4 regions of the [Enterobacter] lignolyticus SCF1 genome follow, and region 1 is predicted to be linked to each of the others. Evidence: predicted binding sites of a transcription regulator. Region 1 holds the regulator's gene; each other region holds the start of a gene.
What was found. Region 1 encodes PurR, which represses purine synthesis genes. Its sites were predicted from a motif close to CANGCAAACGTTTGCNTG; they were not measured.

Region 2: purH (bifunctional phosphoribosylaminoimidazolecarboxamide formyltransferase/IMP cyclohydrolase) is a predicted target of PurR. The motif match lies at 1,426-1,443, and genes of this name have one in related genera.
Region 3: cvpA (colicin V production protein) is a predicted target of PurR. The motif match lies at 2,752-2,769, and genes of this name have one in related genera.
Region 4: ENTCL_RS22260 (NCS2 family permease) is a predicted target of PurR. The motif match lies at 1,657-1,674, and genes of this name have one in related genera.

What each region holds. Positions count from the first base shown of each region.
Region 1 is NC_014618.1:2,299,690-2,303,903, forward strand. It holds gene punC (purine nucleoside transporter PunC) at 1-200, opposite strand, end outside; gene punR (DNA-binding transcriptional activator PunR) at 320-1,231, shown strand; gene purR (HTH-type transcriptional repressor PurR) at 1,248-2,273, opposite strand; gene cydH (cytochrome bd-I accessory subunit CydH) at 2,568-2,657, shown strand; gene ENTCL_RS10850 (MFS transporter) at 2,860-4,026, shown strand; gene sodB (superoxide dismutase [Fe]) at 4,070-4,214, opposite strand, start outside.
Region 2 is NC_014618.1:4,481,014-4,485,227, forward strand. It holds rRNA gene ENTCL_RS20760 (16S ribosomal RNA) at 1-986, opposite strand, end outside; gene purH (bifunctional phosphoribosylaminoimidazolecarboxamide formyltransferase/IMP cyclohydrolase) at 1,551-3,140, shown strand; gene purD (phosphoribosylamine--glycine ligase) at 3,156-4,214, shown strand, end outside.
Region 3 is NC_014618.1:1,487,498-1,491,711, reverse strand. It holds gene ENTCL_RS07050 (UbiX family flavin prenyltransferase) at 1-555, opposite strand, end outside; gene purF (amidophosphoribosyltransferase) at 657-2,174, opposite strand; gene cvpA (colicin V production protein) at 2,208-2,696, opposite strand; gene dedD (cell division protein DedD) at 2,897-3,604, opposite strand; gene folC (bifunctional tetrahydrofolate synthase/dihydrofolate synthase) at 3,594-4,214, opposite strand, start outside.
Region 4 is NC_014618.1:4,798,137-4,802,350, reverse strand. It holds gene ENTCL_RS22265 (NADPH-dependent FMN reductase) at 1-147, shown strand, start outside; gene ENTCL_RS22260 (NCS2 family permease) at 217-1,554, opposite strand; gene yieH (6-phosphogluconate phosphatase) at 1,724-2,389, shown strand; gene phoU (phosphate signaling complex protein PhoU) at 2,432-3,157, opposite strand; gene pstB (phosphate ABC transporter ATP-binding protein PstB) at 3,171-3,944, opposite strand; gene pstA (phosphate ABC transporter permease PstA) at 3,991-4,214, opposite strand, start outside.

The DNA.
Region 1 (4,214 bases):
CGGTCGGACAGCGGCCCCCAGAGCAGTTGTGCAAAGGCAAAGCCCGCCAGGAACAGGCTCAGGCTTGCGCTCACGGCGGCGGCCGACGTGTTCAGGTCCGCCTGGATGGCGGCAAACGCCGGGAGATACATGTCAGTGGCTAAAAAACCCAGCACGCTTAAGCCTGCCAGCCAGCATAAAAATCCTTTACCAGGTTGCATCGTCATTTCTCATTCTCGTTGCAGGTGTTCAGTTCAGTGCCGCAGAGTGTAGGGAGTGCATCCTGGCTTGTGAAACGTTAATATTTGTCGAATGGGTTCAAAAATTTTGCAGGCAGATTATGTGGTCAGAATATTCGCTTGAAGTGGTTGACGCGGTTGCTCGTAACGGCAGCTTTAGCGCTGCCGCCCAGGAGCTGCACCGGGTACCCTCGGCGGTGAGCTACACGGTGCGGCAGCTGGAGGAGTGGCTGGCGGTGCCGCTGTTTGAACGTCGTCACCGTGACGTCGAACTGACGCCCGCCGGGGCGTGGTTTTTAAAAGAAGGGCGCTCTGTTATCAAAAAAATGCAGATCACCCGCCAGCAGTGTCAGCAGATTGCCAACGGCTGGCGCGGCCAGCTGGCTATCGCCGTCGATAATATTGTTCGCCCGGAGCGCACCCGGCAGATGATTGTCGACTTCTACCGCCATTTTAACGACGTCGAGCTGCTCGTTTCCCAGGAGGTCTTTAACGGCGTCTGGGACGCGCTGTCGGATGGGCGCGTGGAGCTGGCTATCGGCGCGACAAAAGCCATCCCCGTCGGCGGACGCTATGCGTTTCGCGATATGGGCATGCTGAGCTGGGACTGCGTGGTTGCCAGCCATCATCCGCTGGCGGGCATGCCGGGGCCGCTCAGCGACGACGTGTTGCGCAACTGGCCGTCGCTGGTGCGGGAAGATACCTCGCGCTCGCTGCCCAAGCGCATTACCTGGCTGCTTGATAACCAGAAACGGGTGGTGGTGCCGGACTGGGAGTCGTCCGCTACCTGCATCTCTGCCGGGCTGTGTGTTGGGATGGTGCCGTCGCATTTCGCGCGTCCGTGGCTGGCGAGCGGCGAGTGGGTCGCGCTGGCGCTGGAGAACCCGTTCCCGGATGCGGCATGCTGCCTGACATGGCAACAAAACGACATGTCGCCGGCGCTGACCTGGCTGCTGGACTATCTGGGCGACAGCGAAACGCTGAATCGGGAGTGGCTGCGGGAGCCGGAGTAACCGGCTCCCGGCGGGATTAACGGCGATAGTCGCGGAACGGACCGTCCGCCACCGAGCGTCGCTCGATAAGGCGCGGGTGCATCTCAATGGACTGCGACTCTTCACGCTTGTTGACGATACGGTCGAGCAGCATATTAAACGCCGCTTCGCCCAGCGAGTCCTTCGGCTGGTGGATAGTGGTCAACGCCGGCGTAAAGTAGCGGGCGTTGCGCACGTTGTCGTAGCCGATGACGGAAATGTCCTGCGGTACGCGCAGCCCCATCTCGTCAGCTGCGCAAAGCGCGCCCATCGCCATAATATCGCCGCCGCAGAATACGGCGGTAGGGCGGTGAGGCTGACCGAGAATCTGCTGCATCGCGCGGTAGCCGGATTCCGGCTCGAAATCGCCCTGCACAATCCAGTTCTCCGGCACCTTGATCTGCGCTTCTTCCATGGATTTCATAAAGCCGGCAAGCCGTCCGGCGCCGGTGTTGCGCTCCATCGGCCCCGGGATCGCGCCGATTTCGCGATGGCCGCGCTCAATCAGATAGCGGCCCGCCAGATACCCGCCCTGGAAGGCGTTATCAACCACCGAGTCGGTAAAGTCTGCTTTCGCTTCGCCCCAGTCCATCACCACCATTGGAATATGGCGATACTCTTCGAGCATATCGAGCACCGGCTGTGGATATTCAGAGCACATGACCAGCAGGCCGTCGACGCGCTTTTGCGCCATCATCGACAGATAGGCGCGCTGTTTTTCCAGGTTGTTCCAGGCGTTGCCGAGGATCAGGGTATAGCCTTTCTGGAAGCAGCTTTTCTCAACAGATTCAATAATTTCAGCGAAGTAGGCCGCTTCGCTGCTGGTGGCCAGCAGACCGATAGATTTGGTGTGGTTAACCTTCAGACTGCGAGCAACGGCGCTGGGGGAGTAGTGCAGCTCTTTAATGGCCGCCCAGACCGCGTTGCGAGTCTCTTCCGCCACAAAACGGGTTTTGTTAATTACATGTGAAACAGTTGTAGTGGAAACGTTTGCGCGTTTCGCGACATCTTTAATTGTTGCCATTCGATCTCACTCCAGACCCTTTCCTGACACCTGATCATCGACACGTAATCGTTTGCCTTTACACACCTTGCCCACAACATTTTCAGGTTGCTGTACGCCGGGGAAACGACTCTGGACGACGGGAGGGGGTCAATGGCCGGTACGCTTTTAAATTAGCGTGGAATTTTGTCTGATTCTGAGACAAAGGGGAAGAGAAATATCGCTATCAGATTAAATCCAGGAAGATTTTTGTGCATAACTGTGCAAAAATGAGCAAGCTCACTTTTGGTGTGGGGATTATAAGGAGAAAAATTGATGAGTACCGACCTGAAGTTTTCGCTGGTTACGACCATTATTGTCCTGGGGCTTATTGTTGCCACCGGTCTGACGGCTGCCCTGCATTGATTAACGGTGAGGGAGAGCCATCTCCCTCATTATTCTGGCCACTCCTCCCGCTGTTTGCGCAACAAAATTCGACCCGTCATTATTAACAATTTTGCAAAAATCTTTTGTCATTTCGTTCACTTCTGTTTTTTTGTGATTGATGTCATGCTTTGGCCTTCTGAAGTCGCGCCATCAATACATGATGGCCTGGTGGAGTCATTCAATGAAAATCAATTTCCCCCTGCTGGCCCTCGCGATAGGCGCGTTTGGTATCGGCACCACTGAGTTTTCGCCGATGGGGCTGCTGCCGGTGATCGCGAAAGGCGTGGATGTTTCTATCCCTGCCGCCGGGATGCTCATCAGCGCCTACGCAATCGGCGTCATGGTCGGCGCGCCGCTGATGACGCTGCTGCTTTCCCACCGCGCGCGCCGCAATGCGCTGATCTTTCTGATGGGTATTTTTACCCTTGGCAACGTGCTCTCTTCGCTGGCGCCGGATTACACGACGCTGATGATTTCGCGCATTATCACCAGCCTTAACCACGGCGCCTTCTTCGGGCTCGGCTCGGTGGTTGCGGCAAGCGTGGTGCCGAAGCACAAACAGGCCAGCGCCGTCGCCACTATGTTTATGGGGTTGACCATCGCCAATATCGGCGGGGTTCCGGCGGCAACCTGGCTGGGCGAGGCCATCGGCTGGCGTATGTCGTTCCTTGCCACCGCCGGTCTTGGGCTGGTGTCGATGCTGAGCCTGTGGCTGTCGCTGCCGAAAGGCGCAAGCGGCGAACGCCCGGACGTGAAGCGTGAGCTTTCGGTTCTGGTGCGCCCGCAGGTGCTTTCCGCGCTGCTGACCACCGTGCTGGGCGCCGGAGCGATGTTTACGCTGTATACCTATATTGCGCCGGTGCTGCATACCATAACCTCGGCGTCATCGCTCTTCGTGACCGCGATGCTGGTGCTGATCGGCGTGGGCTTCTCGCTTGGCAACTATCTTGGCGGCAAACTGGCCGACCGCTCCGTCACCGCGACGCTGAAAGGGTTCCTGCTGCTGTTGATGGTTATCATGGTGGCGATTCCGTGGCTGGCGCGTAGCGAAATCGGCGCAGCCGTCAGCATGGTTATCTGGGGCGCGGCGACGTTTGCGGTTGTACCGCCGCTGCAGATGCGGGTGATGCGCGTTGCAAGCGAAGCCCCGGGGCTGTCTTCATCGGTGAACATCGGCGCGTTTAACCTTGGCAATGCGCTGGGGGCGGCTGCCGGTGGTGCGGTGATTTCAGGCGGGCTCGGCTACAGCTTTGTCCCGGTGATGGGGGCGATAATTGCCGCTCTGGCGCTGGTGGTTGTGCTGCTCGGCGGGCGTCGCCAGCCGGAAGAGGTCTGCGTCAGTCAGTAACCTTCGCAAATCTGCCCGGCAGCCTGGCTGCCGGGCACAGAAATTAGGCCGCCAGGTTTTTCGCGACAAATTCCCAGTTTACCAGCGCCCAGAAGTGCTCGAGGTAGTTCGGGCGGGCGTTACGGTAGTCAATGTAGTAAGCGTGTTCCCACACATCAACGGTCAGCAGCGGTTTTGCATCGGTCGTC
Region 2 (4,214 bases), 2.2 Mb from region 1:
CCAGGTAAGGTTCTTCGCGTTGCATCGAATTAAACCACATGCTCCACCGCTTGTGCGGGCCCCCGTCAATTCATTTGAGTTTTAACCTTGCGGCCGTACTCCCCAGGCGGTCTATTTAACGCGTTAGCTCCGGAAGCCACTCCTCAAGGGAACAACCTCCAAATAGACATCGTTTACGGCGTGGACTACCAGGGTATCTAATCCTGTTTGCTCCCCACGCTTTCGCACCTGAGCGTCAGTCTTCGTCCAGGGGGCCGCCTTCGCCACCGGTATTCCTCCAGATCTCTACGCATTTCACCGCTACACCTGGAATTCTACCCCCCTCTACGAGACTCAAGCCTGCCAGTTTCGAATGCAGTTCCCAGGTTGAGCCCGGGGATTTCACATCCGACTTGACAGACCGCCTGCGTGCGCTTTACGCCCAGTAATTCCGATTAACGCTTGCACCCTCCGTATTACCGCGGCTGCTGGCACGGAGTTAGCCGGTGCTTCTTCTGCGAGTAACGTCAATCACTGCGGTTATTAACCACAATGCCTTCCTCCTCGCTGAAAGTACTTTACAACCCGAAGGCCTTCTTCATACACGCGGCATGGCTGCATCAGGCTTGCGCCCATTGTGCAATATTCCCCACTGCTGCCTCCCGTAGGAGTCTGGACCGTGTCTCAGTTCCAGTGTGGCTGGTCATCCTCTCAGACCAGCTAGGGATCGTCGCCTAGGTGAGCCGTTACCCCACCTACTAGCTAATCCCATCTGGGCACATCTGATGGCATGAGGCCCGAAGGTCCCCCACTTTGGTCTTGCGACGTTATGCGGTATTAGCTACCGTTTCCAGTAGTTATCCCCCTCCATCAGGCAGTTTCCCAGACATTACTCACCCGTCCGCCACTCGTCACCCGAGAGCAAGCTCTCTGTGCTACCGTTCGACTTGCATGTGTTAGGCCTGCCGCCAGCGTTCAATCTGAGCCATGATCAAACTCTTCAATTTAAAAGTTTGATGCTCTTAGAATTAAACTTCGTAATGAATTACGTGTTCACTCCAGAGACTTGGTATTCATTTAGTGTCCGAGGACATTAAGAATCCATGTCACTTTGAGTGCCCACACAGATTGTCTGATAAATTGTTAAAGAGCAGTTGCGACGCGCTTCAGCGCTCTGTCGCGAGGTGGCGTATATTACGCTTTCCTCTTTCAGAGTCAACCCTGATTTTCAGGATTTTTTCTCTTCAACCGAACCGGCTGTTTGTGTGAAGTGATTCACATCCGCCGTGTCGATGGAGGCGCATTATAGGGAGTTCTCGAGCGCCTGCAATAGAAAAATTGCAGAAAAATGACTGACTGCTGCATTCCCCAGCAAAACCCCGCCTTATACCTGTTTACACACAGACTTATCCACAATGCTACGAAAAAGTGAAAATTCGCGAGCGTTGCGCAAACGTTTTCGTTAAAATGCCCTCGCTGAAACAAGGATGCCCCGTAAGGGGCGTTAGCTGAATTTTTCGCGGAAAATTCAGCTAACGCTCTCTGTAATCGTCAAATCCAGGGGATTTACCATGCAACAACGTCGTCCAGTCCGCCGCGCATTGCTCAGTGTTTCTGATAAAGCCGGTATCGTCGAATTCGCGCAGGCACTTTCCGCACGCGGTGTGGAGCTGCTGTCTACGGGGGGCACTGCCCGCCTGTTAGCAGAAAAAGGCCTGCCGGTAACCGAAGTGTCCGATTACACCGGTTTCCCGGAAATGATGGATGGGCGCGTAAAAACCCTGCATCCGAAAGTGCACGGCGGCATTCTGGGCCGTCGCGGCCAGGACGACGGCATTATGGAACAACACGGGATTGCGCCGATCGATATGGTCGTTGTTAACCTCTACCCGTTCGCCCAGACCGTGGCCCGTGAAGGCTGCTCGCTGGAAGATGCCGTCGAGAATATTGATATCGGCGGCCCGACCATGGTGCGTTCCGCCGCCAAGAACCATAAAGATGTCACTATCGTGGTCAAGAGCAGCGACTACAACGCCATTATTAACGAGATGGATGCCAACGACGGCTCCCTGACGCTGGATACCCGTTTCGACCTCGCGATCAAAGCGTTTGAACACACCGCGGCCTACGACAGCATGATCGCCAACTACTTCGGTAGCCTGGTGCCCGCCTACCACGGCGAAAGCAAAGATCCTTCCGGCCGCTTCCCGCGCACCCTGAACCTGAACTTCATTAAGAAGCAGGATATGCGCTACGGCGAGAACAGCCACCAGCAGGCTGCCTTCTATATAGAAGAAGAAGTAAAAGAAGCCTCTGTTGCTACCGCCCGTCAGGTGCAGGGCAAGGCGCTCTCCTATAACAACATTGCAGACACCGACGCCGCGCTTGAGTGCGTGAAAGAGTTCAGCGAACCCGCCTGCGTTATCGTGAAGCACGCTAACCCGTGCGGCGTAGCGGTAAGCGCCTCTGTGCTGGATGCCTACGATCGCGCGTACAAAACCGACCCAACCTCCGCGTTCGGCGGCATTATCGCCTTCAACCGCGAGCTGGATGCCGAAACCGCGCAGGCCATTATCTCTCGCCAGTTTGTCGAAGTGATTATCGCTCCGTCAGCCACCGACGAAGCGCTGAAAATCACCGCCGCAAAACAGAACGTGCGCGTGCTGGTCTGCGGCCAGTGGGCTGAACGTGTGCCGGGTCTGGACTTCAAACGCGTGAACGGCGGCCTGCTGGTTCAGGACCGTGACCTCGGTATGGTGACCAAAGGCGAGCTGCGCGTGGTATCCAAACGCCAGCCAACCGAGCAGGAATTACGTGACGCGCTGTTCTGCTGGAAAGTGGCGAAGTTCGTCAAATCCAACGCCATCGTTTACGCCAAAGAGAACATGACCATCGGGATAGGCGCAGGCCAGATGAGCCGCGTCTACTCCGCGAAAATCGCCGGGATTAAAGCGGGCGACGAAGGTCTGGAAGTGAAAGGCTCCGCCATGGCGTCTGACGCCTTCTTCCCGTTCCGCGACGGTATCGATGCCGCAGCCGCCGTTGGCGTGAGCTGCGTTATCCAGCCTGGCGGTTCCATTCGTGACGACGAGGTTATTGCCGCTGCCGATGAACACGGCATCGCGATGATCTTTACCGACATGCGCCACTTCCGCCATTAATCTCTGGAGCAGACAATGAAAGTATTAATCATTGGCAACGGCGGGCGCGAACACGCGCTGGCCTGGAAAGCCGCCCAGTCGCCGCTGGTCAGCACCGTTTTCGTGGCGCCGGGTAATGCCGGCACCGCGCTGGAGCCTGCGCTGCAGAACGTCGCCATTGGCGTGACGGATATCCCTGAACTGCTGAACTTCGCGCAGAATGAAAAAATTGACCTGACCATCGTCGGCCCGGAAGCGCCGCTGGTCATCGGCGTGGTTGATGCATTCCGCGCCGCGGGCCTGAAAATTTTCGGCCCAACGGAAGGCGCCGCGCAGCTCGAAGGCTCCAAAGCGTTCACCAAGGACTTCCTCGCTCGCCACCGTATCCCGACGGCGGAATACCAGAACTTCACCGACGTCGAGCCTGCGCTGGCGTATCTGCGTGAGAAAGGCGCGCCGATCGTTATCAAGGCGGACGGTCTTGCCGCCGGTAAAGGCGTTATTGTGGCGATGACGCTTGAAGAAGCGGAAGCCGCGGTCCAGGACATGCTGGCCGGTAACGCCTTTGGCGACGCGGGGCACCGCATCGTGATTGAAGAATTCCTCGACGGCGAAGAGGCCAGCTTTATCGTGATGGTGGACGGTGAGCACGTGCTGCCGATGGCCACCAGCCAGGATCATAAACGCGTCGGCGACGGCGATACCGGCCCGAACACCGGCGGTATGGGCGCCTACTCCCCAGCCCCGGTGGTCACGGACGACGTTCACCAGCGCACGATGGAACGGATCATTTGGCCCACGGTGCGCGGGATGGCGGCGGAAGGAAACACCTATACCGGTTTCCTGTATGCCGGTCTGATGATCGACAAGCAGGGCAACCCAAAGGTTATCGAATTCAACTGCCGCTTCGGCGACCCGGAAACCCAGCCGATCATGCTGCGCCTGCAGTCCGACCTGGTTGAGCTGTGCCTGGCGGCCTGCGACGGCAAACTGGGGGATAAAACCTCCCGCTGGGATACCCGCGCCTCCCTGGGCGTGGTGATGGCCGCGGGCGGCTATCCGGGCAGCTACCGCAACGGCGATGAGATCCACGGC
Region 3 (4,214 bases), 810 kb from region 1:
GCGGGTAAAAAGGTCTTCGGAAAGGGTGATGTCGAACTGATCCAGCACTCGGTTAACGGTCTGATTAATCAGGTCATCAATCGACTGCGGACGGTGATAAAACGCCGGCACCGGCGGCATGATCGTCGCGCCGATTTCCGCCGCCTGGGTCATCAGCCGCAGATGGCCAAGATGCAGCGGCGTCTCGCGCACGCAAAGCACAAGTGGGCGACGCTCCTTCAGTACTACATCCGCCGCGCGGGTCAGCAGACCGTCGGTATAGCTGTTCACAATGCCGGACAGCGTTTTCATTGAACACGGTAAAATTACCATCCCTGCCGTTTTAAACGACCCGGAAGAGATAGCGGCGGCGATATCGCGGGCATCATGCACCACGTCGGCCAGCGCCTGCACCTCGCGCAGAGAAAAATCGGTTTCCAGGGTTAACGTCTGGCGGGCGGCCGGGCTTATCACCAGATGACTTTCCACTTCGGGAACATCGCGCAATACCTGCAGTAAACGTACGCCGTAAATTGCGCCGCTTGCGCCCGATATGCCCACAATGAGTCGTTTCATGATTTCGCCCCGCCATTCATCTGGGGCAGACTGTGCCGCATTTGTCGGGCAGTTGCAAGACGCAGTCCCCCGCTTTGTCACAAGCGGAGGACCGGAAGAGGTTAGCCTTCGTTATGCATCTCTAAGTTTTCCACTTCGTTCTGACGCAGCACCGCTTTGGCGTCGTCATTGCGCAGGGAATCCAGATAGTCGAGATACTGCTGATCGACATCCTTCGTCACGTACACGCCGTTGAACACCGAGCATTCAAACTGCTGGATGTCCGGGTTTTCGGCGCGTACCGCGTCGATCAGGTCGTCAAGATTCTGGAAGATCAGACCGTCTGCGCCGATAATCTGGCGGATCTCATCAACTTCGCGACCGTGGGCGATCAGTTCATTAGCGGTCGGCATATCGATGCCGTATACGTTCGGGAAGCGAATTTCCGGCGCGGCGGAAGCCAGATACACCTTCTTCGCCCCGGCCTCGCGCGCCATCTCAATAATCTGCTCCGAGGTGGTGCCGCGAACGATGGAGTCATCCACCAGCAGCACGTTCTTGTCGCGGAACTCGGCGCGGTTAGCATTAAGCTTGCGGCGTACGGACTTACGGCGCAGCTGCTGGCCCGGCATGATAAAGGTGCGGCCGACGTAGCGGTTTTTCACAAATCCCTGACGGTACGGCTTGCCCAGAATACGCGCAATTTCCAGCGCGATATCGCAGGAGGTTTCCGGAATCGGAATGACCACATCGATATCCAGATCTTCCCACTCGCGGGCGATTTTCTCGCCGAGCCGGGTGCCCATATTGACGCGTGCGCTGTAGACGGAAATTTTATCGATAAAGGAGTCCGGGCGCGCGAAGTAGACATACTCGAACAGGCACGGATTGCTGACCGGGTTATCCGCGCACTGGCGGGTAAACAGCTGGCCCTTTTCGGTAATGTAGATAGCTTCGCCAGGCGCTACGTCGCGCAGGAATTCAAAGCCCAGGGTATCCAGCGCCACGCTTTCCGACGCCACCATATATTCGGTACGACCGTCGCCGATATCGCGCTTGCCCAGCACCAGCGGGCGAATGCCGTTCGGGTCGCGGAAGGCCACCATACCGTGTCCGATAATCATCGCCACGCAGGCGTAAGCGCCGCGAATCTGGCGGTTGGTTGCCGCGATGGCGGCAAAAATGTTGTCGGCTTCAAGCGGATAGTGACGGAAGTTATCCAGCTCGCTGGCAAATACGTTGAGCAGGATTTCAGAATCAGACGTGGTGTTGATGTGACGACGTTTCTCTTCAAACAGCTTTTTACGCAGCTCATGCGCATTGGTCAGGTTGCCGTTGTGCGCAAGCGTAATGCCATAAGGGGAGTTGACGTAAAAAGGCTGCGCCTCGGACGCGCTGGAGCTGCCTGCCGTGGGATAACGAACATGGCCAATCCCCATATTGCCCTGCAGGCGCTGCATGTGGCGGGCTTCAAATACATCGCTCACCAGGCCGTTCGCTTTACGCAAGCGGAAGCCGTTGTTCGCATCAATCGTGATGATGCCCGCAGCATCCTGCCCACGGTGCTGCAGCACCGTTAACGCGTCATAAATCGACTGGTTGACCGGCATAACACCGGCGATACCGACAATACCGCACATACGTCTTTTCCTCGTTAAGCAACGACCCAAAGCTTATACTTTGGGCAAGAAACTTGACGAGCTTTGAAGGTATTCAAAAAACCATCTGATAACCGGCGAAAAATAGGGAATAAACTGCGACTGCTGCCAGTCTGCGCTTTTTGCCATACCGGTAAAGGTGTCGAGGAAAAACAGGATAGCGGCGATAATCAACACCCCACGCAATGCGCCGAAGCAGATCCCCAATACCCTGTCAGTACCCGACAAACCGGTTCTCTCCACCAGCTGACCTATCACGTAGTTGACGATAGCGCCGACGATGAGCGTCGCGATAAACAGCGCCGCAATAGCAATCCCATTTCGAACCCGTTCGTCTTCAAAGCCCGTAAACCAGACAGACAGGTCGGTGTAGTAATGGCTGGCCACGTAAAAAGCACAGCCCCACGTCACCAACGATAATGCTTCACGAACAAAGCCGCGGATAAGGCTCACCAGGCAAGAAAAACCCAGCACCGCAATAATGGCGTAATCAATCCAGACCATATGTGTCCCACGATGTTACGCCCTGTCGTCCGGTTCGGGGCGCATTCTAACAGAAAAAGAAAACGTTTGCGTAGGGATTTCCGTGCCCTACAAAAATAAAAAAAGCGCTGAAAAAACGTTCAGCGCCAGGTGCCGTAACGGCCTGTTTCCCTCGCGCAGACCCTCTCCTCTTGCGGGAGAGGGGTCAGCTTAAGGGCGAGTTAATTAGGCGTATATCCCATCACAACGCCGTTCAGCCCCGACAGCCGGTTCAGTTCACCCAGCGAACCTTTCAGCTTATCTTTCGATGCGTCCGGTCCCACCAGGATGCGGGTAATTTTACCCTGTGTCGGCGTGGAAGGCGATGTGTAAACCTTGAAGCCTGCACCGCGTAATTTGCCTACGATTTCATTGACTTTATCGGCATTCTTCAGCGCGCCCAGCTGTACGATATAGGCCTTGCCGACCGGCGCGGGCATGTTATCCGCGACCGGTTTCTGCGGCGCTGGCGCAGACTCTGTCGCCACCGCCAGCTGCTCGCTGGCGGTATCCCGCGCCGGCTTTGGCTGCGGCTGCGGTTTTTGCGCTACGGGCTTAGGTTTTGGCGGCGCCACCGGCTCTGGCGTCTGGTCAATATCGCTACCGCCGCTGTTAACCGCCATGCGCGATGCGTCCAGCGAAGGCGCGGCGGCGTCTCCGGCCCGCACCTCTTCCGCAGCACCTTCCGGCGGCTGCGACGGCAGCGCCTGCGTTGCGGCAGGCAGCATATCCGGCTCATCCTTATCGCCAGGCTTCGGTACCAGCGGGATTGCCGCAAACTCGTCCTGATAATGCTTTTTCTGGCCGTCAAGCAGCCCGGGGAGCACAATCACCCCGAGCGCTACCAGCGCAATGGTTCCGACTAAACGATTCTGAAACTTACTCGCCACCGGTTCTCCCCGCGTCCATCTCTTCCATTACATGGGCTACCGTGTGGAAGGACCCACACACCAGCACCGTATCTTCGGGGCGGGCATCGGCCATCGCCGTATGCCACGCCTGCGCTACAGTGGCATAGACTTCGCCATCGCGCAAATGTTCCACCAGCTGTTCCGCCGTCGCGCCTCGCGGCCCCTCAAGCGGCGCACAGTACCACCGATCGACAACTTCCGTCAGACACGCCAGCGTGCCCGCGATATCTTTATCATGAAGCATACCAATCACCGCCAGCGTGCGCCCGGTCTTTGGCAAGTTTTTGAGACGTCCGGCGAGGTACGCCGCCGCGTGCGGGTTGTGCGCCACGTCCAGAATAAGCCGCGGCGCGGCGCTGACTATCTGAAAGCGCCCAGGCAACGTCGCGCCGGCGATGCCGTCGCGGATCGCCTGCTCATCGACCGAAAGCCCGCTGGCGCGCAGCGCGGCAAGCGCGGTCGCGGCGTTAGGCTGCGGCACCTGCGGCAGCGGTAAACCGTTCAGCTCGCCCTGCTTATCGCTAAACCGCCAGCTGTCGTTTGCCACCTCAAAGCGCCAGTCGACGCCGCGACGCAGCAGCAGCGCCCC
Region 4 (4,214 bases), 2.3 Mb from region 1:
GTAATGAACAAGCCGGAGTTTATGGGCGGTGTGATTCAGAATAAGGTCGACCCGCAGTCGGGTGAAGTGATTGACCAGAGCACGCTGGATCATCTGGCCGGTCAGCTGACCGCATTTGGCGAGTATATTCAGCGGGTGAAAGCATAAGCCTGAGCGGCCTGTTGCCCTCACCCTAACCCTCTCCCGACCGGGAGAGGGCGCTTGATACGTACGGCTTTAGTGTGCGTCGATAAACACAATCTTCAGCACAAACAGCAGCGCTACGACGATAACGCACGGGCTGAGGTCGCGGAAACGACCGGTACCGATTTTCATCACGCAGTAAGAGATAAAGCCCAGCGCAATCCCTTCGGTGATCGAGAAGCTGAACGGCATCATCACCGCGGTGATAAACGCCGGAACGGCCTCCGTCAGGTCTTCCCACTTCACGCGGGCCAGGCTTGAGGTCATCAGCACGCCGACGTAAATCAGCGCGCCTGCGGCCGCATACGGCGGCACCATACCGGCCAGCGGCGAAAGGAAGATAACCAGCAGGAACAGCAGGCCAACGACCACCGCGGTCAGACCGGTACGCCCGCCCACAGACACCCCGGAGGACGATTCAATATACGCGGTAACAGAAGAGGTGCCGATAAAAGAACCGGCAACCGAGGAGATACTGTCGACAAACAGCGCCTGCTTCATGCGCGGGAATTTGCCTTTCTCGTCGGTCAGGCCCGCTTTATCGGTCACGCCGATCAGAGTGCCGGAGGAGTCAAAGAGGTTAACCAGCATAAAGGAGAAAATCACGCCCGCAAGGCCGATATTCAGGGAACCCGCGAGATCGACATGGCCGATTACCGAGGTAACGTCCGGCGGCGTGGAAACAATCCCGGTGTAATGAACATCGCCCAGCATCCAGCCCAGCAGCGTGGTGACCACAATAGAAACCAGCACCGCCGCATGAATGTTGCGGGAGGCCAGAATCGCGATGATAAAGAAGCCCAGTACGCCCAGCAGCACGCTGTGAGACGTCAGGTTGCCAATGGTCACCAGCGTGTCTTTGTTCGCCACGATGACCCCGGCGTTTTTCAGCCCCATCATGCCGATAAACAGGCCGATCCCGCTGGTAATCCCCACGCGCAGGCTCATCGGGATATTGGCGATCATCCAGTAGCGGACGCGGAAAATCGTCAGCAGCAGCAGGCCGATGGCGCCCCAGAAAATCGCGCCCATACCAATCTGCCACGGCAGGCCCATTGCGCCGACCACGACGAAGGCGAAGAAAGCGTTAAGGCCCATTGCTGGCGCCAGCGCAACCGGCAGATTAGCAAAAAGACCCATCAAAATGCTGCCAAATGCGGCGATAAGACAGGTTGTCACGAAAACCGCGCTGGTATCCATGCCTGCCGCGCCCAGAATCTGCGGGTTAACGAAGACGATATAAACCATCGTCAGGAACGTAGTAAAACCGGCGATCACTTCGGTGCGTGCCGAGGTGCCGTGGTCGCGCAGTTTAAACACGCGCTCAAGCAGTCCCTGACCCGAAGCCTGGGTTGTGTGTTGTTGGCTCATCATCTGGTTCCAAACAAAGGAGGGGAAAATTCGTCGCTATCCTATACCAAAATGCGACAATAGGGGTGCCTGAGACACATTTTTTTTCATTGAATTTGCTTATACGGCAACGATTGCGTCAGGCGAAATGCGGTGAGTAAACGTTAAACTTGTTAAGACAGGAAACGGCATGTCCAGTATTGAGGCGGTATTTTTCGACTGCGACGGAACGCTCGTCGACAGCGAGGTTATCTGTTCGCGTGCCTATGTGCACATGTTCCAGGAGTTCGGCATTACGCTTGAACTCGACGAAATATTTAAGCGTTTCAAAGGGGTAAAACTCTACGAAATCATTGATACCATCAATGAGGAATACGGCGTCAACCTGCAAAAAGCCCGCCTTGAGCCGGTCTATCGCGCCGAAGTGGCGCGCCTGTTCGATACCGAACTTGAGGTGATTGCCGGCGCGAATGCGCTGCTGAACGCCATGACGGTGCCGATGTGCGTGGTGTCGAACGGGCCGGTGAGCAAAATGGAGCATTCGCTAGGAAAAACCGGCATGTTGCACCATTTTCCGCAGACGCTGTTCAGCGGCTACGACATTCAGCGCTGGAAGCCCGACCCGGCACTGATGTTCCATGCGGCGACAGCGATGAACGTGAACGTTGAAAACTGCATTCTGGTGGATGATTCAACGGCAGGCGCGCAGTCAGGCATTGCGGCAGGGATGGAGGTGTTCTATTTCTGTGCCGATCCGCACAACCGGCCGATCGATCATCCAAAAGTGACGACCTTTACCGATCTGGCGCAGCTGCCGGAGCTGTGGAAGGCGCGCGGGTGGGATATCACGCGTTAGTCTGTCAGGGCGGGTAAGCGTAAGCGCTACCCGCCACAAACGTCACTCGGTGGGATCTTTATCCGCCAGCAGTTTGTCCAGCTCATCGCCGTTGACGTGACGGAAGTCCTGGCCTTTGACGAAGTAGAAGATATATTCGCAGATATTCTGGCAGCGGTCGCCGATACGCTCGATTGAACGGGCGCAGAACAGCGCAGTCAGCACGCTTGGGATCGTACGGGAGTCTTCCATCATGTAGGTCATCAGCTGACGCACAATGCCTTCATACTCCTGATCCACCTTCTTATCTTCGCGATAAATACGCACCGCTTCATCAAGATCCATACGCGCAAACGCATCCAGCACGTCGTGCAGCATCTGGACGGTATGACGGCCCAGCGATTCCAGGCTCACCAGCAGAGGCTGGTGCTGCTGAGAGAACTTCTCCAGCGCCGTACGGCAGATTTTGTCCGCCACGTCGCCGATACGCTCCAGTTCAGCGATGGTTTTGATAATCGCCATCACCAGACGCAGGTCGCTCGCCGTAGGCTGACGCTTGGCGATGATGCGCACACAGGCTTCATCGATCGCTACTTCCATCATGTTGACCTGTTTGTCGCCGTCGATGACGCGTTTCGCCAGTTCACTGTCCTGGTTATGCATGGCGGTGATCGCATCGGATAACTGCTGTTCCACCAGCCCGCCCATGGTCATCACCTGGGTGCGAATATGCTCCAGTTCTGCGTTGAACTGGCCGGAAATATGCTTATTAAGGTTAAGGCTGTCCATCATTAACTCCAAATCAACCGTAGCGGCCAGTAATATAGTCTTCAGTCTGCTTCTTAGCGGGCTTGGTAAACAGATCGTCTGTATTGCTGAACTCAATCAGCTCGCCAAGATACATAAACGCCGTATGGTCGGAGCAACGGGCAGCCTGCTGCATGTTGTGCGTAACGATAACGACGGTGTAATCCTCTTTGAGCTCGGTGATCAGCTCTTCGATACGACCGGTCGAGATAGGGTCAAGCGCTGAACACGGCTCATCGAGCAACAGCACTTCCGGGCGAATCGCAATACCGCGCGCGATGCACAGACGCTGCTGCTGACCACCGGAGAGAGAATACCCGCTCTGGTGCAGCTTATCTTTGGTTTCGTTCCATAATGCGGCCTTGGTCAAGGCCCACTGCACGCGCTCGTCCATATCGGCGCGGGAGAGCTTCTCAAACAGACGCACGCCAAAAGCGATATTGTCGTAAATGGACATCGGGAACGGCGTCGGTTTCTGGAAGACCATACCGACTTTCGCGCGCAGCAGAGCGATATCCTGGGTATTGGTGAGGATGTTGTCGCCATCCAGCAGGATTTCACCTTCAGCACGCTGCTCCGGGTACAGTTCGAACATTTTGTTGAACGTACGCAGCAGAGTGGATTTACCGCAGCCAGACGGGCCGATAAACGCCGTCACCTGGTTTTTCGCGATATTCAGGTTGATGTTCTTCAGGGCATGGAATTTACCATAGTAGAAGTTCAAATCACGAACCGAAATTTTACCTGGGCCGCTATTCGCCATACTCATCTCAATCTCTTCCTCATTCGACGCCGCTATCGCCGCGCCGTAAAAATTAACCGTGTTTACGTTTCGCGAAAATCACGCGAGCCAGAATGTTCAGCAACAGGACGCAAAGGGTAATGATCAGCACCCCGGCCCATGCCAGCTGCTGCCACTCAGCAAACGGGCTCATTGCAAATTTGAAAATGGTCACCGGCAGGTTGGCAATCGGCTGCATCATGTCGGTGCTCCAGAACTGGTTCGACAGCGCGGTAAACAGCAGCGGCGCGGTTTCGC